2 regions of the Pedococcus sp. P2_F6 genome follow, and region 1 is predicted to be linked to the other one. Evidence: predicted binding sites of a transcription regulator. Region 1 holds the regulator's gene; the other holds the start of a gene.

Region 1 (9,577 bases):
GACCCGGCCGACTGGGCGCGCGACGGCGATGTGGAGATCCCCGTGCGGGTCAAGGGAGTCCGCGGGGACGGCACCCCCGTCGTGCAGGGCACCATCCGCCTCTGGGTCACCGACAAGCCGGCTCGCTGAGCCGCCGCAGGCGAGCGCCACGACCCGGTATGCCGCGGGGCCGGGTCAGGCCCGCAGGCTCGCCCGCAGGGCGTCCACCTCGTGCTCGCTCCAGCCCTGCGTGCGCAGCCAGCCGCTGGCGCCGCCGTAGCGCTCGGCCAGCACGCTGAGGATCCGCTCCATCGTCTCCGGCTTGGGACGGTGGTGGTCCATCGGCTGTCCCGCCAGGACCTCGCCGTAGGCAGGGCGAGCCATCAACCTGGCCACGACGCGCTCGATCCGCTCACCCGTGGCGACGTAGTCGGCGACGACGTCCTCGTCGCTCACGCCGGCCACGGACAGGGCCAGCCCGACGACGGTGCCCGTACGGTCCTTGCCTGCGGCGCAGTGCACGATCGTCGCGCCGCGGCTGCGCGAGACGACCTGGAGGGCAGCGCTGACCGAGTCCGGCCGGTGGGCGAGGTAGCCGAGGTAGTGGCTGGCCCAGTAGTCGTCGTCGAGGCGCGGCTCGGCGTCGGCAGCGGCTTGGGCAGCCTTGGACCAGGGGAGGACCAGCGCCTCCGCCGCCGTCACCTCCCGGACGTCGTCGCGGAAGAGTGAGTGGTGGTGGTGCGTGAGGTCCCGGGCACGCAACGGCCCCGGGCCCTCGATCTGCACCTCGACGTTGCTGCGCAGGTCGACGATGTCGGTGACGCCGATGCGCTCCACGAGGTCGTCGATGTCGGCGTCGGTGAGGTCCTGGAGGTTGTCCGACCGCAGCAGTCGTCCGGTGGCGACGTGGCCACCGTCGGTGGTCGGAAGGCCTCCGACATCACGCATGTTGACGACGCCGTCGAGGTCGATCCAGAGAGGGGTGGTCACCTGCTCGACCCTACGCGTGAGCATCCCGGACATAGGTGAAGGCCTCGGAAAGTATGAGTTTCCGAGGCCTTCGACGGTCAGGACCGAGGTCCTGATCGACGCTCTCGCCGAAGCGATTGCGTGGGTTATTTCTAATCCAGGGACGACTGCGCCACAAGTGGTTCAGCGGAAATTTCTGGGACTTTCGGGGGCCATTTCGAGTCCACTCCGGCGTGTCCCCAAGACACGCCGTGTCCGGGCTGCGGGAGTCGCCTGCGAGGATGGAGCCATGCCCAGCGCCCTGCCCGACGGTGACCCCGCGCCGTCGGACGGGCTCCTCCCAGAGGCATCGCTCCAGGCTCTCGGGGACCGTCCGTTCGGCATCTACCTGCACGTACCGTTCTGCTCGGTGCGCTGCGGCTACTGCGACTTCAACACCTACACGCTGACCGAGCTCGGCGTCGACGGAGCCAGCATCGGCACGTTCGCGGACGCCGCACTGCGTGAGCTGGTGTTCGCGGTCGACGTGCTCGGCGAGGTGCCGACCGTCGACACGGTGTTCGTCGGCGGCGGGACCCCGACGATGCTGGCCGCGGAGGACCTCGCCCGGATGCTGCACGGCATACGGGACCGTTTCGGGCTGGCTCCTGGCGCCGAGGTGACCACCGAGGCCAACCCCGACTCGGTGACTCCCGCGGGGCTCGCCGTCCTCGCCGAAGCAGGGTTCACCCGGGTGTCGCTCGGAATGCAGTCGGCGGTGCCGCACGTCCTGCAGACCCTCGAGCGCACCCACGACCCGGCCAACGTCGAACGCGCGGTCGACGCCGCCCGCGCCGCCGGGCTCCAGGTCAGCCTCGACCTCATCTACGGCACCCCGGGCGAGTCCCTCGACGACTGGCGGACCAGCCTGGCTGTGGCGAGCTCGCTGGAGCCCGACCACATCTCGGCCTACGCCCTGGTGGTCGAGGAGGGCACCAAGCTGGCGGCCCAGGTACGGCGCGGACAGGTGCCCGCTCCTGAAGACGACGACGAGGCGGCCAAGTACGAGATCGCCGACGAGCACCTCGCCGCGGCGGGCTACACCTGGTACGAGGTGAGCAACTGGGCCCGGCGCGAGGAGGCGCGGTGCCGCCACAACGAGGGCTACTGGGCCGACGGCAACTGGTGGGGGATCGGGCCGGGCGCCCACAGCCATGTGGGCGGAGTGCGGTGGTGGAACGTCAAGCACCCCAACGCGTATGCCGCCCGCGTCGCCGAGGGGCTCAGCCCGGCTCACGGGCGGGAGACGCTGACCGACGAGCAGCGGTACGACGAGCGAGTGCTGCTCGGCGTGCGGCTCGTGGACGGTCTGCCGATCGCGGACCTGCGTGACGACGGGCGCCTCGCCGTCGCCGGCCTGATCGCCGACGGCCTCGTGGACGCGCAGGCGGCCCTGCGCCGTCAGCGGGTGGTGCTGACGAGGCAGGGCCGCTTGCTGGCGGACACCGTCGTGCGACGGCTCCTGGGACTGCGCTGACTTCCTGGGACTGCGCGGACCGCTATTCGGTCACCTCACCAGCTCGGGCGTGAGGGGGTAGCGGTACCACTCGCCGTGGTTGGCCTTGACCGCGGCGATGATCGAGAAGACCACCCAGGCGATGCCCGTGGCGATGAAGAAGGGGATCCCGATCAGCACGAACGAGAGGAGCCCGAAGACCCACAGCGCGATCGTGATGACGATCTGGAAGTTGAGCGCCTGCGCGGCGTGGAACCGGATGAACGGCCCGCGGTCCTTGAACACGAGGAAGACGATGAGCGGGCCGAGGAACGGGAAGCCCACCATGGCCGCGACGAACGGGGCGATGTGGACGAGGGTCGCCCAGGTCTTCTCGTCCTGGGGCGACATCGGCCGGGGAGCCACGCCGTAGGCCGCCGGCGGGGGCTGGGTCGGCGGCCGGTCCTGTGGCTGGTCCTGTGGCTGGTGCGGCGTCGGCTGGTAGCCGGGGGGCGCCTGTGGGGGCACCTGCGACTGCGGCTGCTCTGGTTGGTCGGTCATGGGTCTCTCCGTGGTGAGGGTCTGCGTGGTGTCTGCACCCAGTGAAACGCACGACGACCTCCGAAAGTCCACCTTTCGGGGTGTAGACAGGGGAGGTTCAGGGACAGGTCAGGGTCGACCCCGAGGAAGGGTCGCCGAGGACGTCAGTGTCCCGGCTCGCTCACCCTGTGACATCTCGTGACTCCGTCACCCTGTGACATCTCGTGACTCCGTCACGAAGTCGATGAGCTCCTCGACGCTGGCCAGCAGGGTCGGCTCGAGGTCGGCGTAGGAGCGCACGGTCCCGAGGATCTGCTTCCACGCCCGCGCGATGTCGGCCTGGTCGTGGTGCGCCCAGCCCAGGTGCGCGCAGATGCCGTGCTTCCAGGACTGGCCACGGGGGATGACGGGCCACTGCGACAGCCCGAGCCGCTCCGGGCGCACGCTCTGCCACACGTCGACGTACGGGTGCCCCAGCACACGCACGTGCGCGGCATACGGTCCCCGCGCGGCGTCCTGCACCACCCGGTGCTCCTTGGTGCCCGGCAGCAGGTGGTCGACGAGGACTCCCATCCGGCGGCCGGGGCCGGGTTGGAAGTCCGCGATCGCCGCGACCAGGTCGTCCACGCCGTCGAGCAGCTCCACGACGACGCCCTCGACCCGCAGGTCGGCGCCCCAGACCTTCTCGACCAGCTCGGCGTCGTGCCGGCCCTCGACGAAGATCCGCGAGCCGCTGGCCACCCGGGCGGTCGCTCCGTGGACGGCCCGTGAGCCGGAGGCGGTGCGCGAGGCGAGGGCGCGTGCGTCGGCCAGCAGGGCACGGGCCGCGGCAGTGGGCGGCGTCAGGATGACGGGGGAGCCGTCGAGCAGGAAACCCGGACCCATCGGGAAACCCTTCGTGCGGCCACGTCGGTCCTCGAGGTGCACGACGCGCATCCCGCCGGCCTTCTCGACCCGGACCACCGCACCGCACCAGCCGGTCTCGACGTCCTCGACGACCAGGCCGGTCTCGGCCTCCACCTCGCGGGAACGGCCCCGCGGGGGGACCTTCCAGTCACCGGACAGGACATCGGAGCCATAGCGGTCGGACACCGACGCAGGGTATGCCGCCCCGGGGCCTTGGCTGCGCGGGCGCGCCGCCCGTGCGGTCAGGACACGGGAACAACGTAGACTTGGCACTCGCTGAGCCTGAGTGCCAGCCTGTCCGTAGCGGGGCCAGATCGGTCGAAGGAGGTGCCTGATGAGTGAAGAACGTCGACTCGCAGTGTTGCGCGCGATCGTGCAGGACTACGTCCAGACCTCTGAGCCGGTGGGTTCCAAGGCCCTGCTGGACCGGCACCAGCTGGGGGTCTCGGCCGCGACCGTGCGCAACGACATGGCGGCGCTGGAGGAAGAGGGCCTGATCGCGGCTCCGCACACCAGCGCCGGGCGGGTGCCGACCGACGCCGGCTACCGCCTGTTCGTCGACCGGTTGAGCTCGGTCAAGCCCATGACGGCGGCCGAGCGGGCCGCCATCGCCCAGTTCCTCGAGGGCGCCGTCGACCTCGACGACGTGGTGGACCGGACGGTCCGACTGCTTGCCTCACTGACGCGGCAGGTCGCCGTCATGCAGTACCCGTCGCTGACCCGGTCGACAGTGCGGCACATCGAGTTCGTCGCGATGGGCCCGACCCGCCTGATGGTCGTGCTCATCGTCAACACCGGCCGCGTCGAGCAACGCATCATCGAGACGAGCCACGACCTGTCCAGCAAGGACGGCGAGGCGACCCTCGGGCTCGTCCGGGTCAAGGTCAACGCGCGCGCCGTCGGGCAGCGGCTGGTCGACGCCGCGGCGTCCCTGGCCAGCCTCGCCGACGAGTTCGAGCCGGGCGACCGTGACCTGGTGCGGGCCGTCGTGCGGTCCCTCGACGACGCCCTCGTCGAGGAGCGCGAGGAGCGTGTCGTCCTCGCGGGTACGGCGAACCTCGCGCGCGTCGGCACAGACTTCCCGCTCAGCATCGGCCCGGTCCTCGAGGCCCTCGAACAGCACGTCGTGCTGCTCAAGCTGCTGGGCACCGCGCGCGAGACCTCCGACACGGTCTCGGTGCGCATCGGCCACGAGAACCCGTTCGCCGGGCTCCAGTCGACCTCGGTCGTCTCGACCGAGTACGGCTCGGGCTCAGAGCTCGTCGCCGGTCTCGGCGTCCTCGGCCCCACCCGGATGGACTACCCCACGACGATGGCGTCGGTGCGGGCCGTGGCGACCTACGTCTCCCGAATCCTCGCGCAGTGACGCGCGTCCGACCTCGTACCACCGACCGTCACCCCGGTGACACCAAGGACATTCGTTGAACGACTACTACCAGGACCTGGGTGTGTCCCGGGACGCCAGCCCCGACGACATCAAGCGCGCCTACCGCAAGAAGGCCCGCACGCTGCACCCGGACGTCAACCCGAGCCCGGAGGCGGAGGAGCAGTTCAAGAAGGTGTCGCAGGCCTATGACGTGCTCTCCGACGCCGACAAGCGCCGGTCCTACGACATGGGGTCGGACCCCTATGCCGGCGGCGCTGCCGGGTTCGGGCAGGGGTTCTCCTTCAGCGACATCATGGACGCCTTCTTCGGCGCCGGGGCAGGTCAGGCACAGCGGGGTCCGCGGTCGCGGCAGCGACGTGGCCAGGACGCCCTCATCCGGCTCGACATCGACCTCGGCGACGCCGTGTTCGGTGCCGAGAAGGAGCTCGCCATCGAGACGGCCGTGGTCTGCTCCACCTGTCACGGTGACGGTGCCCAGCCGGGCACCGCTCGCCGCACGTGTGACGTGTGCGGCGGTCGCGGTGAGATCCAGCAGGTCCAGCGCTCCTTCCTCGGCCAGGTGATGACGACCCGTCCCTGCGTCACCTGCCAGGGCTACGGCGAGGTGCTCGTCAGCCCGTGCTTCGAGTGCTCCGGTGACGGCCGGGTCCGCACCCGCCGAACCCTCAAGATCAAGGTGCCTGCCGGAGTGGACACCGGCACCCGCATCCAGCTCGCAGGCGAGGGTGAGGTCGGCCAGGGCGGGGGCCCCGCCGGCGACCTCTACGTCGAGGTGGCGGTGCGCCCCCACCAGACCTTCCAGCGGCGTGGGGACGACCTGCACTGCACCGTCGAGCTGCCCATGACCGCCGCCGCTCTCGGCACCACCGTCAAGCTCGACACGTTCGACGGCAGCAACGAGCTCGAGATCAAGGCCGGCACGCAGCCCGGCGACGCCATGACGCTGCGTGGCCTCGGGGTCACGCACCTGCGCGGCACCGGCCGCGGCGACCTCATCATCCACGCCAACGTGCAGACCCCGACCCGCTTGGACGAGCAGCAGGAGGAGCTCCTTCGCCAGCTGGCCACGCTACGCGGTGAGGAGCACCCGGCAGGGCGGTTGTCCCCGGCCCACCCTGGGCTGTTCGGCAAGCTCCGCGACGCCTTCAAGGCCAAGTAGCCAGGTCCGCCCGACGTGACCCTGCCGCTGTTCCTCGTCGAACCAGCCGTCCTCGCCGAGGCTGCCGCGGGCACGCGCGTGGTCCTCGATGGTCCCGAGGGCCGGCACGCAGCCACCGTCCGCCGGATCGCCCCCGGAGAGCGGGTGATGCTTGCCGACGGCGCCGGCCTGCGCGTCACCTGCACGGTCGAGGCGGCCGGCAAGGCAGAGCTCGAGCTGGTCGTCCTGGAGGTGTGCCGCGAGCCGGAGGTCGTGCCCCGGTTCGTCCTCGTGCAGGCCCTGGCGAAGGGCGACCGTGACGACCAGGCCATCGAGGCGGCGACCGAGTTCGGGGTCGACGAGGTGGTCCCCTGGCAGGCGTCGCGCAGCATCGTCCAGTGGCGTGGTGAGCGTGGCGACAAGGCCCGCCGCAAGTGGGAGTCGACCGTCACCGCGGCGGCCAAGCAGTCCCGCCGCGCGCGAGTGCCGGTCGTCGCAGAGCTGGTCACGACCAAGACCCTGGCGGCGCGCATCGCCGGCGCCGCGGCGGCATACGTGCTGCACGAGGACGCGACACAGAGCCTTGCGGCGCAGGCGCTCCCGACCGACGGCGACGTCCTCGTCATCGTGGGCCCGGAAGGCGGGATCACTGCTGAAGAGGTTGGTGCCTTCGAGGCAGCAGGAGCGCTGACCGTCCGCCTCGGCGACACCGTGCTGCGGTCCTCGAGCGCCGGGCCTGCCGCGCTCGCGGTGCTGAGCGCGGCCGGCCGCTGGCGCTGAGGACGCTAGCGGACCGAGAAGGACACGACCTTCTCTGCCGCCAGCTTGTTGCCACCCTCCATGCTCGGCTCGAAGACCCGGATCGAGTAGTCCCCGGCGCTGAGCTTGCCGAGGTCGATGGAGTAGGTGCCCTGCATCGGGGCTCCGATGGAGGCCGTGGTGTGCCCGGCCTTGACCTTGGTGCTGCCGCGCCTGAGCTCGTAGGTGACGTTGGCCTCGAACACGATCGCCAGGCCCTCCACGACCACCGGCTTGGCTGCCGAAAGCACCTGGTCGCGGCCGGGCGTGGTGACCCAGATGGGAGCGACGTCCTCATAGAGCCGGTCGGACGGCGGCCTGGTGAAGGTCTGGGCGGTGGAGATCGACCCGAACAGCGTGGTCGAACCGTCGGCGACCTCGAACCGCACGGGGAAGGTCTGCTGGATCGCGGCCTGCGCGGTCCACACGAGCTCCTGAACGGCGAGCCGCTTGTTCTCGTCACCGACGACGGCGTCCTTGGAGCCGCCGTTGGCCAGGTGGACCGTGATCAGCCTGTCGGTGACGGTCACGTCGCCGATGGTCTGGCCCGACCACGGCTGGAGGTAGCCGTCGGTGTTGCTGTAGGGCTGGGCGTTGATGGCCAGCACGAGCGCGGCCTTGGCCCGCTCCGCCGGGGTCGCACTCGTCGGGAGCTCGCTGCGGATGAAGTCCCGGAACAGCCGGTAGGTGGGCTTGTCGTCCCCGATCGGCCCGACGAAGTAGACGGGCAGTGACACCGACTGCGTCGCGGCCGGGCCACTGGTCGACGGCGACGAGGATGGCGACGTGGTGGGACTCGTGCTAGCGGACCCTCTGGCGGACTGCGACGGCCCGGAGGTCTGCGGGGGCGTGATCGTGGGCCCGTCGTCCTGGGCGGACCACCACACGCCGCCGATGATCGCCGCCACGGCCGCAGCGGCCGCCAGCGGCATCACCCAGCGCCGGGTGCCCGTGCCACCGGCACCGGTCAGCGGGCCCGCCTCGTGGGCCTCGTGCAGGATCGTGTCCAGGCGGTTCGACGGGTGCACCTGCTGGACGTCCTGGGCCAGGGCCTGGCGCAGTCGCCGCTCGACCTGGTCGAACTCTCCCGGCTCGTAGTCGGGGTGCAGGAAGTCGATGCGATCACTCATGACGCTGCCTCCATCCGGTCGCGCAGCGTGGCGAGTCCGCGGTGGGCATGGGCCTTGACCGAGCCCGCGGAGATGCCGAGGGCGTCGGCGATCTCGGCCTCGCTCAGGTCGAGGTAGTAGCGCATCGTCAGGACCTCTCTCTGGCGCTGGGGCAGTCGCCCCAGCGCGCTGATCATCGAACTGGTGCTCTCGGACTGGAGGGCGCGGTCCTCGGCGCTCGCCTCGGTGTGCCGTGTGTAGGCCGTGGGCTCACCCTGCTCGCGCGCGACGTAGCGCTCCTCGACCCCGCGGTGTCGCAGGCCCGAGCGCGCTCCGTTGACGACGGACCGACGCAGGTAGGCAGACGCCGCCTGGTGGTCGCGGATCGTGTCCCACCGTCGGTGCACGGCGATGAACGCGTCCTGGACGACCTCCTCGGCCGCGAGGTCGTCGCGCAGCAAGAGCCACGCCAGCCGGACCAGCCCGGTCCAGTGCGCGGCATACAGCTCGGCGATGGCCTCGTCGGCCGCCGGCCGGACCTCGCCACGGTGGTCATGCTCTGCCACGCTCAACAGTCTCACGACCTGATGACGCGCAGCCCTGTCAACCGGTTGACGCGCCGGGCGCAGGTTTCTCACCCAGGTGGAGCGACCTTCACGCGGGCGCCTGCAGGTTTCCTTCCGATTGGAGGGATACCTGCATGGGTAGGCTCGATTCATGGAGACTTCGGCGACGCGGCACACCGACCCCGACTGCCTGTTCTGCAAGCTCGTGGCGGGGGACATCCCGGCCACCGTGGTCTACGAGGACGACGCGACCTTCGCGTTCCGCGACCTCGAACCCCAGGCTCCGACCCATGTGCTGGTGGTTCCGCGCCACCACGTGCCCGATGTCGCAGCGCTTGCGCAGGAGGCACCCGACGACGTCACGGCCCTGATCCGCGCCGTGGCTGCCGTCGCCGCGCAGGAGGGCATCGCCGACCGTGGCTACCGCTCGGTCTTCAACACGGGCGCGGAGGCACATCAGACCGTGTTCCACGCCCACGTCCACGTGCTCGGCGGCCGGTCCATGACGTGGCCACCCGGCTGAGCGGCACCGTAGACTGGTCGGACCATGCCAGATCCTGATCATCCGACCACGCTGGGGGGCGCGCCCGAGGGTGCCCTTCCGATGCCCACCCACACCGTCGAGATTCCTGCCCAGGTGCAGATGGTGACCCTCCTCGGTCCGCGCGACGAGCTGCTCCGCACCATGGAACGGGCCTTTCCGCAGCTGCA
Region 2 (9,577 bases), on a different contig from region 1:
GTGCGATCGGCCGTCGGGCTCGCGGAGGCCCGCGGCTTGCTGCGCGCGGCCGACTCGGCCTGCGCGGTGAACCCGATGACGCCGTAGCGGGTGACCCGGGCCGGTGCGGACACGGCCTGCGCCCGCGCCTCGACCGGGGGCCGAACCTGTGCGGACGTGAGCTCGAGGGTCGGGATCGACGCCGGGGCCGCGAAGGCGGTGGCCACGCCGAGAGCCGAGGCGGCGACGCCGAGACCCTTGAGCGCAGACCGGTGGCTGGGGCGTCGCCAGAGGCCAGACATGACCGCGGCGCGGCGGGTCCTGGTTGCTCGATGGCGGCCGGAGCCGGTGGTGTGAGGGGAAGGCATCGCGGTCGAGGATACGAGATGGTAACGGCGCAGGGCGAACTCCCGGCCATTTCGGGCACGGCTTGACCAGGGGTGCGTGCAGTTGCCTCCGGTTGCCGCGCCGGTCAGGCGGGTCGGACGATGATCGCGACCTGGTTGCTACGCACGCGGGTGAGGATCACGATCGCCTCGTTGTGCCCCTTCGCGGGCAGTCGCAGCTGTCGTCGCAGCAGGTCCGCGTCGACGCTGACGCCGCGCTTCTTGATGGTCAGCCGGTCGATGCCGTGGTCGCGGAGCCAGCCGCGCAACGCCTTGACGTTGAACGGCATCGCCTCCACCACGGCATACCGCTTGGCGAAGGGGACGTCGACGGACCGGCTCGACCCGACGTAGCCGACGCCGGCGTCCAGCTCGGCCCCGTCGGTCGCGGCCGTGAGTGCACCCACCAGACCGGCGCGCAGCACTGCCTTGTCAGGTTCGTAGAGCCAGCCACCCACGTCGGCGAGGTTCTGCAGCGGTGGAGCGGTGCCGTCCCCCTCTGCCTCGGTCACGACCACGGCTGGCCCGGCGTCGCGCAGCAGGGCGGCGGTGCGCCCACCAGTCCGCACCAGCGGTCCCCACCACACGACACACTCGACGACGTCGCCCTCCCAGGACGTCCACTGCGCCTCAGCGCCCGGAGGCAGGGCCGCGTGCGGGAAGCCGGGGCTCAGCTTGGCCCCGGTGGCCGGCAGTGCGCGGGCCACCTCCTGGACGGTGGGCCAGCTCGGCGAGATCTCGGCGAGGTTGAAGATCCTGCGGGTTCGGCCGCTCACGTCGGCGACGCCGGGCGTGCGTCGCGCCGGGTCGAGCCACGCCCCCACGCCGCGCGCCCCCTCACCAGCCGGCGCGGTGAACTCCTCCGCCAGCCCTTGGTATGCCGTGGAGTCCGGCCAGTGCCGCAGGTTCACCGCCGCGATCCCCGCGGTGACCTCGTCGGCGTCGATGGCCCTGACCCGCAGGTCGAGGCCCGCCATCGCCATGGCGTCCGAACCAATGCCGCACCCGAGGTCGTGCACCGTGTGGATGCCGGCGGCCCGGAAGCGCTGGGCATGCTGAGCGGCCACCGCCAGCCGGGTCGCCTGCTCGAGCCCATCGGAGGTGAGCACCATCCCGCGGGCGAACTCGCCGAACTTGTCCTGGGCCTTGGCTCGCAGCCGGGCCTGGTTCAGGGCAGCTGCGACGAGGTCCGGCTCGAACCCCGCGGTGCGCAGCCGGTGCTGCAGGCCCAAGGCGGCCGACTCGTCGTACGGCGGGAGGGACTGCAGCAGACCCCAGCCCTCGCCGGTGGTCAGCCGTCGCAGCAGGGCCAGATCCATGCCCGGCATTCTGTCGTACGCCCGGGCGGTGGGTGGACTACGGGCGTCGCCATTCGTAGGGGGTCGTGGTCGAGACCTTGAGGAAGCCGGAGCGCTCGAGGATCGGCCGGGAGAACTCGGTCGAGTCGCTGTTGATGTAGCGCTTGCCGTGGTCGATGGCCGAGCGTGCGCGCGCGGAGGTCAGGGCTCGGTAGATCCCCCGTCCGCGGAACTCGGGCAGGGTCGCGCCGCCCCAGATGCCGGCGAACTCGGTGCCGGCGACGGGCTCGAGCCGTCCGGCGCTGACGATCTGGCCGTCGTGCTCGGCCACCCACATCTCCATGTCGTCGCGGGTCCGCAGCCGGTGCAGGACCTGGTCCGCGTGGTCCTTGGCCTCCTTGGCGTCGTCGCCGAACACCTCCGCCTGCATGGAGCACATCGCCCGGATGTCGCCCTCGTCGGTCACCCGTCGGATGGCGACGCCGTCGGGCAGCGCGACGTCGACGGCGAGCAGGCGGGCCTCGCCGATCATGATCGACTCGGGTTCGTCGGGGGTGAAGCCGCGTGCGACCAGGGCCTCGTGCAGGCCGGGGGCGTGGTCGTGGCCCCGGGACTTCCACTCGACGGCCGTGATCTCGGGCATCGCCTCGTAGTGCGCGAGGGCCCCGTCCACAAGCTGTGCGACCGACTCCCTCGTGGCCGGACCGGCGTCGGTGTCGAGGGTGCGGTAGGTGATGAAGCCGTGCCCACCCATGAACGTCGCGAGCACGAGGGGGCCGAGCCGGGCGGTGGCCAGTGACGAGGGCACCTCACGCTCCTCGCGCAGCTGCTCGTCGTACGCTCGCAGCAGCACGGCGGACGTCTCGTCGGCGTTGTCGGCAGAGGTTTCGTGGGTGTCGGTCACGTGGCCGACACTGCCGCCCGCGGGCCCGACCAGGCAACTGGTTTGTCGGTCGCGCAGTCCTGCGTCGTCCGCTCGTGGCGAACGCGCCGCCAAACTCTGGCACTCGAGTTGACCGAGTGCTAACCGCGAGCCTAGATTTGCGTTGGCACTCCGGTTCGCCGAGTGCTAACGCAGCCAGTCGGTCGATCCCCGCGACGGCGACCGCCAGGCAGTGACTTCTGTGACAGAGCAACTTCTGTGCCAGAGCAAGCAGAGCACCACAGCACGACCAGCACCATCCACCTGTCCATCTTCGACATTCCCGAAGGGGAGGTCATCATCGTGTCGGTTTCCATCAAGCCGCTCGAAGACCGCATCGTCGTCAAGTCCGTCGAGGCCGAGCAGACCACCGCGTCTGGCCTCGTCATCCCGGACACCGCGAAGGAGAAGCCCCAGGAGGGCGAGGTCCTCGCGATCGGTCCCGGCCGGATCGACGACAACGGCAACCGCGTCCCGCTCGACGTCACCGTCGGCGACCGGGTCATCTACAGCAAGTACGGCGGCACCGAGATCAAGCACGGCGGCGAGGAGTACCTCATCCTCTCCGCCCGCGACGTCCTCGCCATCGTCGGCTGAGCATCCGCACCGCGTGAGTGACGTGCCCTGTATGCCGGCTTGCCGGCATACAGGGCACGTTGCCTTCAATCCCTCCTGAACCCGATTGCTAGAGAAGGACTTTCATGGCTAAGACGCTGGAGTTCAACGACTCCGCCCGCAAGTCGCTTGAGCGCGGAGTTGACGCGCTCGCGAACGCGGTCAAGGTGACGCTCGGCCCGAAGGGCCGCAACGTCGTCATCGACAAGAAGTGGGGCGCCCCCACGATCACCAACGACGGCGTGACCATCGCCCGCGAGATCGAGCTCGAGGACCCCTACGAGAACCTCGGCGCCCAGCTCGCGAAGGAGGTCGCCACCAAGACCAACGACATCGCTGGTGACGGCACCACGACGGCCACCGTGCTCGCCCAGGCCATGGTCAAGGAGGGCCTGCGCAACGTTGCCGCAGGTGCCGCCCCGGCCAGCCTGAAGCGCGGCATCGACGCAGCGGTCCAGGCAGTGAGCGCCAAGCTGCTCGAGACGGCTCGCGAGATCGAGGGCAAGGAAGAGATCGCCCAGGTCGCCGCGCTGTCCGCCCAGGACGAGACGATCGGGTCGACCATCGCCGAGGCGTTCGACAAGGTCGGCAAGGACGGTGTCATCACCGTCGAGGAGTCGTCGACGGCGACCACCGAGCTCGAGTTCACCGAAGGCATGCAGTTCGACAAGGGCTACATCTCGCCCTACTTCGTCTCCGACGCCGAGCGCATGGAGGCCGTGGTCGAGGACGCCTACATCCTCATCAACCAGGGCAAGATCTCGGCCATCGCCGACGTCCTGCCGGTGCTGGAGAAGGTCATCAAGACCGGCAAGCCGCTGCTGATCATCGCCGAGGACATCGACGGCGAAGCGCTGTCGACCCTCGTCGTCAACAAGATCCGCGGCACGTTCAACGTGGTCGCGGTCAAGGCCCCCGGCTTCGGCGACCGTCGCAAGGCGATGCTGCAGGACATGGCGACCCTCACCGGTGGCCAGGTCATCTCCGAGGAGGTCGGCCTCAAGCTCGACCAGGCTGACCTGGACGTGCTGGGCCAGGCCCGTCGCGTCGTCGTCACCAAGGACAACACCACGATCATCGACGGCGCCGGCAAGCCCGACGACGTCACCGGCCGGGTCAACCAGCTCAAGGCCGAGATCGAGCGCACCGACTCCGACTGGGACCGCGAGAAGCTCCAGGAGCGCCTCGCCAAGCTCGCCGGTGGGGTCTGCGTCATCAAGGTGGGTGCCCACACTGAGGTGGAGCTCAAGGAGAAGAAGCACCGCATCGAGGACGCCATCTCGGCGACCCGCGCGGCCATCGAGGAGGGCATCGTCGCCGGTGGCGGCTCCGCCCTCGTCCACGCCTCCACCGTCATCGACGACCTCGACCTCGAGGGCGACGAGGCGACCGGTGCGCTCATCGTCAAGAAGGCCTCGGCCGAGCCGCTGCGCTGGATCGCCGAGAACGCCGGCATGGAGGGCTACGTCGCCGTCTCCAAGGTGCGCGAGCTCAGCCCGGGCAACGGCCTCAACGCCGCGACCGGTGAGTACGGCGACCTGATCAAGGCCGGCGTCATCGACCCGGTCAAGGTCACCCGCTCCGCGCTGGTCAACGCCGCCTCGATCGCGTCGATGGTGCTCACCACCGACACGCTCGTCGTGGAGAAGAAGGAAGACGAGGACGGCCAGGGCGCCGGCGGCCACGGTCACGGCCACGGTCACTGACCGGGCGCAGCAGGTCGTTCAGGACTGACGACGCGCGGCGCTGAGCTGCGTGGCATACCTCACGAAGGCCCGTCCCCACTGCGGGGGCGGGCCTTCGTCGTGCGCTGACCCGCGTTGACCACGCGGATGCAGCCGAAGTGCTTGCGCTCACTATTCATGTAGTGAATAGTGAGCGTCATGTCGACAGGTCACGTCATCCTCGGGCTGCTGCGCAGGGGGCAGCGGCACGGGTATGACCTGAAGCGAGAGCACGACCAGCGCTTCCCGCAGGCCAAACCCATCGCCTTCGGAGTGGTCTACTCGACGCTGGACCGGCTGCACCGCCGCGGGCTCGTCGAGCCACGCGGGGTGCAGCGGGTCGACGGGCCCGATCGGATGGTCTTCGAGATCACCGAAGCGGGATCCGAGGAGCTGCGGTCGTGGCTCGCATCGACCGATGAGCCGTCCGAGCACGTCGCCAACCCGTTCGAGCTCAAGGTGACGATCGCGCTGCTGCTCGGCGACGAGGCAGGGGCGTCGGCGTTCCTGCGGGCCCAGCGGTCCGCACACCTGGCCCGGATGCGGGCCTTCACGGCTGCCAAGTCGGCCCGGGACTCGTCGCTGCACGAGGTCCTGGCCGCCGACTACGCCCTCGCGCACCTGGATGCAGACCTGAAGTGGATGGACGCGGCACTCCAGCGCGTCGGCACTCTGAGAGAGGAAATCGGGGTATGAACAAGGGGACCGTGGTCAAGGCGCGAGGTCTGACGCTGGCCTACGGGCTGACGCCGGCGCTGCGGGGGATCGACCTGGACGTGCGGCACGGGGAGATCCTGGCGGTGACCGGGCCTTCGGGATCAGGGAAGTCGTCGCTCCTCCTGTGCCTGGCCGGTGTGCTGGCTCCCGATGCCGGCACGGTGGAGTTCGGCGAGCGGGTCATCAGTGCCGAGAGCGAGGCTGTCCGCTCCCGCCTGCGACGTGAGCAGTTCGGCGTGCTGTTCCAGTTCGGGCAGCTGGTCGAGGAGCTGCCTGCGGTCGAGAACGTGGCACTCCCGCTCCTGCTCGGCGGGATGAAGCGGGCCGAGGCGTTCGACCGGGCGCAGTCCTGGTTGCACCGGTTCGGCGTCGGGGACCAGGCCGACCACCGGCCCGGGCAGATGTCGGGCGGGCAAGCCCAACGGGTGGCCGTGGCCAGGGCCATGGTCACCGAGCCGGCTGTCCTCTTCGCCGACGAACCGACCGGGGCCCTCGACTCGATGGCTGCCGAGCAGGTCATGACTGCCATTGCCGAGACCGCGCGGGAGACGGGCACCACCGTCGTGCTGGTCTCGCACGAGGCTCGTGTCGCGGCTTACGGCGACCGTGACATCGAGGTGCGCGACGGCCGGCTCTCCGGCGGCCTCGGCGTCAACGGTGCGGTGCTTGGTTCCGCGGCGTCGGCGTCGGCTTCGGCCTCGAGCCCGCGGGCCGGCTCATGACCCTCCTCCAGGCCTTGAGGTTCGCGCTGACGGGTGGGCGCGTCGACCGGCTGCGCCTCGCGATCACGGCGCTCGGCGCCGCCTTCACCGCCTTCATCCTGCTCACTGCGGCAGTTGTGGTGTCGGTCCCGGAAGGGCGGGCTTACCGCGTCGAGGTGCTCAACGACTCCGGACTGCACGCAGGGGTCGTCACCGCGCTCGTCCTCCTCAGCCTGCCTGCGTTCGTGCTCACCGGCCTCGGGGTGCGCGTCGGGTCACCCCGGCGGGACCGGCGCCTCGCGGCGTTCCGCCTGGCGGGTATGACGCCCGGCGAGGCCCGTCGCGTGGTCTCGTGGGAGACGGGGATCGCTGCGGCAGGGGGCTCGGCCCTCGCTGCTTCGGCCTTCCTGGTGGCCAGGTTGGTGCTCCGTGCCCCGAAGCCGTTCACCGCATCGGTCCGGGGCCCGGATGGTTCTCCTCGGCAGGTGCTCGTGGCCCCCGGTCCGGCCCTGCCGGTGGACGTCTGGCCGCACTGGTGGGCCGCCGCGATCTCGCTGCTCCTCGTGCCGGTCGGGGCCGTGCTGCTCAGCCGCCTGGCGCTACGTCGGGTCGCGCTGACGCCGTTCGGTGTCGTCCGCCAGGTCCGACGTCGCCCACCCGCAGCTCTCCCGTCGTGGCGCTGGTCCTTGCCTCTGCGGCCTTCGCAGCCTGGCCGAGCATCCTCGGGCGGCTGGAGCTGCTGGAGCACCGGTCGCTGTCCACGTGGCCGCCGATGGTCCTGGTCGTCGTCATCCTGGTCGCTCTGCTGTTCGGCAGCGCGTCCGTGTCACACCTGCTCGGCCGGGTGCTGGCCGCGCGCCCGACTTCCGTCGCCGCACTGATCGCGGCGCGGCGGATGGTGGCCGACCCGTGGTCTGCGAGCCGGGCGACGGCCAGTGTGATCCTGGCGGTGCTCTTCGGCGCGGGTGCCGCCGCCTTCACGATGGAGGCAAACCTGCAGCGACCGGACACAGCCTTCTTCGCGAGCACGTTCGACGTCATCTCCGTCGTTGTCGGGGTCGCGCTGCTCGGGGCCGCCGGCCTGCTGGTGATCCAGCTGGAGTCGATGATGCTGCGTCGCAGGGCGCTCGCGGCACTGGCCGTTGCCGGTGTGCCACGGTCGATGCTCGTCCGCGCCCACCTCATCGAGACGCTGCTGCCCGTGGTGCCCATGGTCGTGCTGGCTGCGGCGGTCGGGACCGTGGCGATGCGCGGTTTCACCGGCGGCGGGCGCCTCGAGGTCGCGAACGACGACTCGGGCAACTGGGACCTCGGCACCCACTTCGTGCCGATCCCCGTGGCGTGGGCCGACCTGGCCATGTTCGTCGGTGGCGCGGTGGGAGCCGTGCTGGTCGCCACGCTGGTGGGCGCCGCCACGATTGGCTCGTCGATGCACGCCAGGGAGCTGCGCGCCACCACCTGAGGGCTCGCCGCGACCTGGGCTCCGCGGCATACGATGCGGGAAGAGGGGTGGCGCAGAGCGAGGTGGCCCATGGCGGATCGGTTCGCCGAACCCCCCAGCTTCGACGAGTACGTCGTGGCCCGGGGCGCCGACCTGCTGCGGACCGCGTGGCTGCTGGTTGGCGACGAGAGGGGCGCCGAGTCCCTCGTCCGCGCCACGCTCGCGCGCAGCTGGCCGCAGTGGCACCACCTGTCCGAGGTAGGTGCAGGGTCCTACGACGCCGAGCTGCGCAAGTCACTGATGGCGAGCTACCTGCGGCCGCAGCTGCGTCGTCGCAGTCACGACGAGCCCGAGGGTTCCGCGGGGCCGCGAAACGCAGCTTCGCCCCCACCCACGAAGGCGGCCGTGCTCGCCGCCCTCGCCGGGTTGTCCCGTCGTGAACGCGCGACGCTCGTGCTGTGGTCCTTCGACGGCCTCAGCGAGGCCCAGATCGCCGATGCCCTCGACGACGGCGTCGCCGCGGTGCACCGCCACCGCCTGCACGCCATGGCGACCGTCGGCGCGCTCCTCGCCCTCGACGAGGAGGGTCTGCGTGCCCTCCTGGCAGGCCTGCCGCCGCAGGACCCGTCGATCAACGGGCTCCTCCAACCGCCGAGGTCGTATGCCGGGTGGCTGCGTGGTGCGCGCGGGTGGGCGTTCGCCGTGGCCGGCCTGGCGGTGGTGGCCCTTGTCGGGGGAGTCGTCTCGCGAGGTGGCGACGGTGGGCTCCCGACTCCGCCGACGCCACCACCGGCGGCCCTGAGCTGCCGGACGACCTTCGGTCCGCCGACCCCGCCCGTCGTGCGCAGCCAGCCGCTCAGCATCACCGTCGCGGCCGTGCTCGTCTGCGCCCAGACCGACGAGGGGTCCGTCTGGGCAGGCTCACTGCCGCCCGATGCCCCGGTCAGCATTCCGCTCGCCGTCGACGCACTGACCCTGCAGCCGCGCACCAGCGGAGCCGAGTGCGCGGACCTGCCTCAGGGGCCAGCCTTCCGGATGGTGTTGCAGGGCAAGGACGGCATCATGACGACCTACGCCAACGAAGGTCTCGCCTGCAACGGCTGGCCGGCCCTGGCGAGCTACTACGTCGCGCTGGCGGAGCAGTCGGCCGAGGAAGGACCGGGGCCCGGCGACACCGGCGCCGTCTTCCTCGGGTGCCCGTCGATCTTGGGGAGGACCCGCTCGGCGCCGGGCGTCGCCCCACCGAGCCTGCCGCGGGGGACCGTGCTGAAGGCGGCCACTGCCTGCCTGCACCCACGACCGATGCTCACGAAGGTCCCTCGGTACCGCGGGATCCGGGGCAACGTCATGGGCGGCCCACAGCTCGCGCAGCTCAACGCCGACCTGGCCAAGGCCGGGTCGAGCGCGGTCCCCGGCAGCTCCTGCTCGGCTGGGAGCTCGCTGTTCGTGGTGCGAGTCATGACCGACGATGGCCGCGTCGTCGAGCTCAGCAGCGTCTGCGCCGACCGGTTCACCGTCGACTGGAAGGCGAAGGACTCCTGGCCGGTCAGCGCCCAGACCCGCGACATGCTGCGAGCCCTGCTCGTCGTCGCCGACTGAGCCCCCTGATCAGGCGTCGCTGACCACGGTCAGCTGCTGACCGGCATACCCGACGGTCTGTCCGGGGCGCACCTGGGCGCCGCGACGAACCTCCACCTCGCCGTCGACGGTGACCTCACCGAGCTCGATGACCGACCGCGCCATGGCGCCGTCGTCGACGACGCCGGCGAGCTTGAGCAGCTGCCCGAGCCGAAT

The links. The regulator HrcA, encoded in region 1, represses chaperone genes, less so after heat shock. The targets are predictions, from matches to a motif close to TTNGCACTCGNNNNNNNCGAGTGCNAA.
Region 2: a site for HrcA is predicted at 2,664-2,690, ahead of groES (co-chaperone GroES). Genes of this name have one in related genera too.

Annotation. Positions count from the first base shown of each region.
Region 1 covers NZ_JBFUEZ010000001.1:159,773-169,349, forward strand. Annotated here, with positions in the region: gene AC1DWP_RS00715 (hotdog fold domain-containing protein) at 1-129, shown strand, start outside; gene AC1DWP_RS00720 (tyrosine-protein phosphatase) at 175-969, opposite strand; gene hemW (radical SAM family heme chaperone HemW) at 1,238-2,464, shown strand; gene AC1DWP_RS00730 (DUF4870 domain-containing protein) at 2,495-2,983, opposite strand; gene AC1DWP_RS00735 (DUF3097 domain-containing protein) at 3,170-4,054, opposite strand; gene hrcA (heat-inducible transcriptional repressor HrcA) at 4,203-5,234, shown strand; gene dnaJ (molecular chaperone DnaJ) at 5,290-6,414, shown strand; gene AC1DWP_RS00750 (16S rRNA (uracil(1498)-N(3))-methyltransferase) at 6,430-7,173, shown strand; gene AC1DWP_RS00755 (Gmad2 immunoglobulin-like domain-containing protein) at 7,179-8,321, opposite strand; gene AC1DWP_RS00760 (SigE family RNA polymerase sigma factor) at 8,318-8,866, opposite strand; gene AC1DWP_RS00765 (histidine triad nucleotide-binding protein) at 9,018-9,389, shown strand; gene AC1DWP_RS00770 (PhoH family protein) at 9,471-9,577, shown strand, end outside.
Region 2 covers NZ_JBFUEZ010000004.1:165,624-175,200, forward strand. Annotated here, with positions in the region: gene AC1DWP_RS12320 (VldE C-terminal domain-containing protein) at 1-347, opposite strand, end outside; gene AC1DWP_RS12325 (class I SAM-dependent methyltransferase) at 452-1,684, opposite strand; gene AC1DWP_RS12330 (GNAT family N-acetyltransferase) at 1,722-2,567, opposite strand; gene groES (co-chaperone GroES) at 2,889-3,182, shown strand; gene groL (chaperonin GroEL) at 3,287-4,906, shown strand; gene AC1DWP_RS12345 (PadR family transcriptional regulator) at 5,084-5,620, shown strand; gene AC1DWP_RS12350 (ABC transporter ATP-binding protein) at 5,617-6,363, shown strand; partial or broken gene AC1DWP_RS12355 (hypothetical protein) at 6,360-6,938, shown strand; gene AC1DWP_RS12360 (FtsX-like permease family protein) at 7,016-7,804, shown strand; gene AC1DWP_RS12365 (RNA polymerase sigma factor) at 7,874-9,382, shown strand; gene AC1DWP_RS12370 (RNA-binding S4 domain-containing protein) at 9,392-9,577, opposite strand, start outside.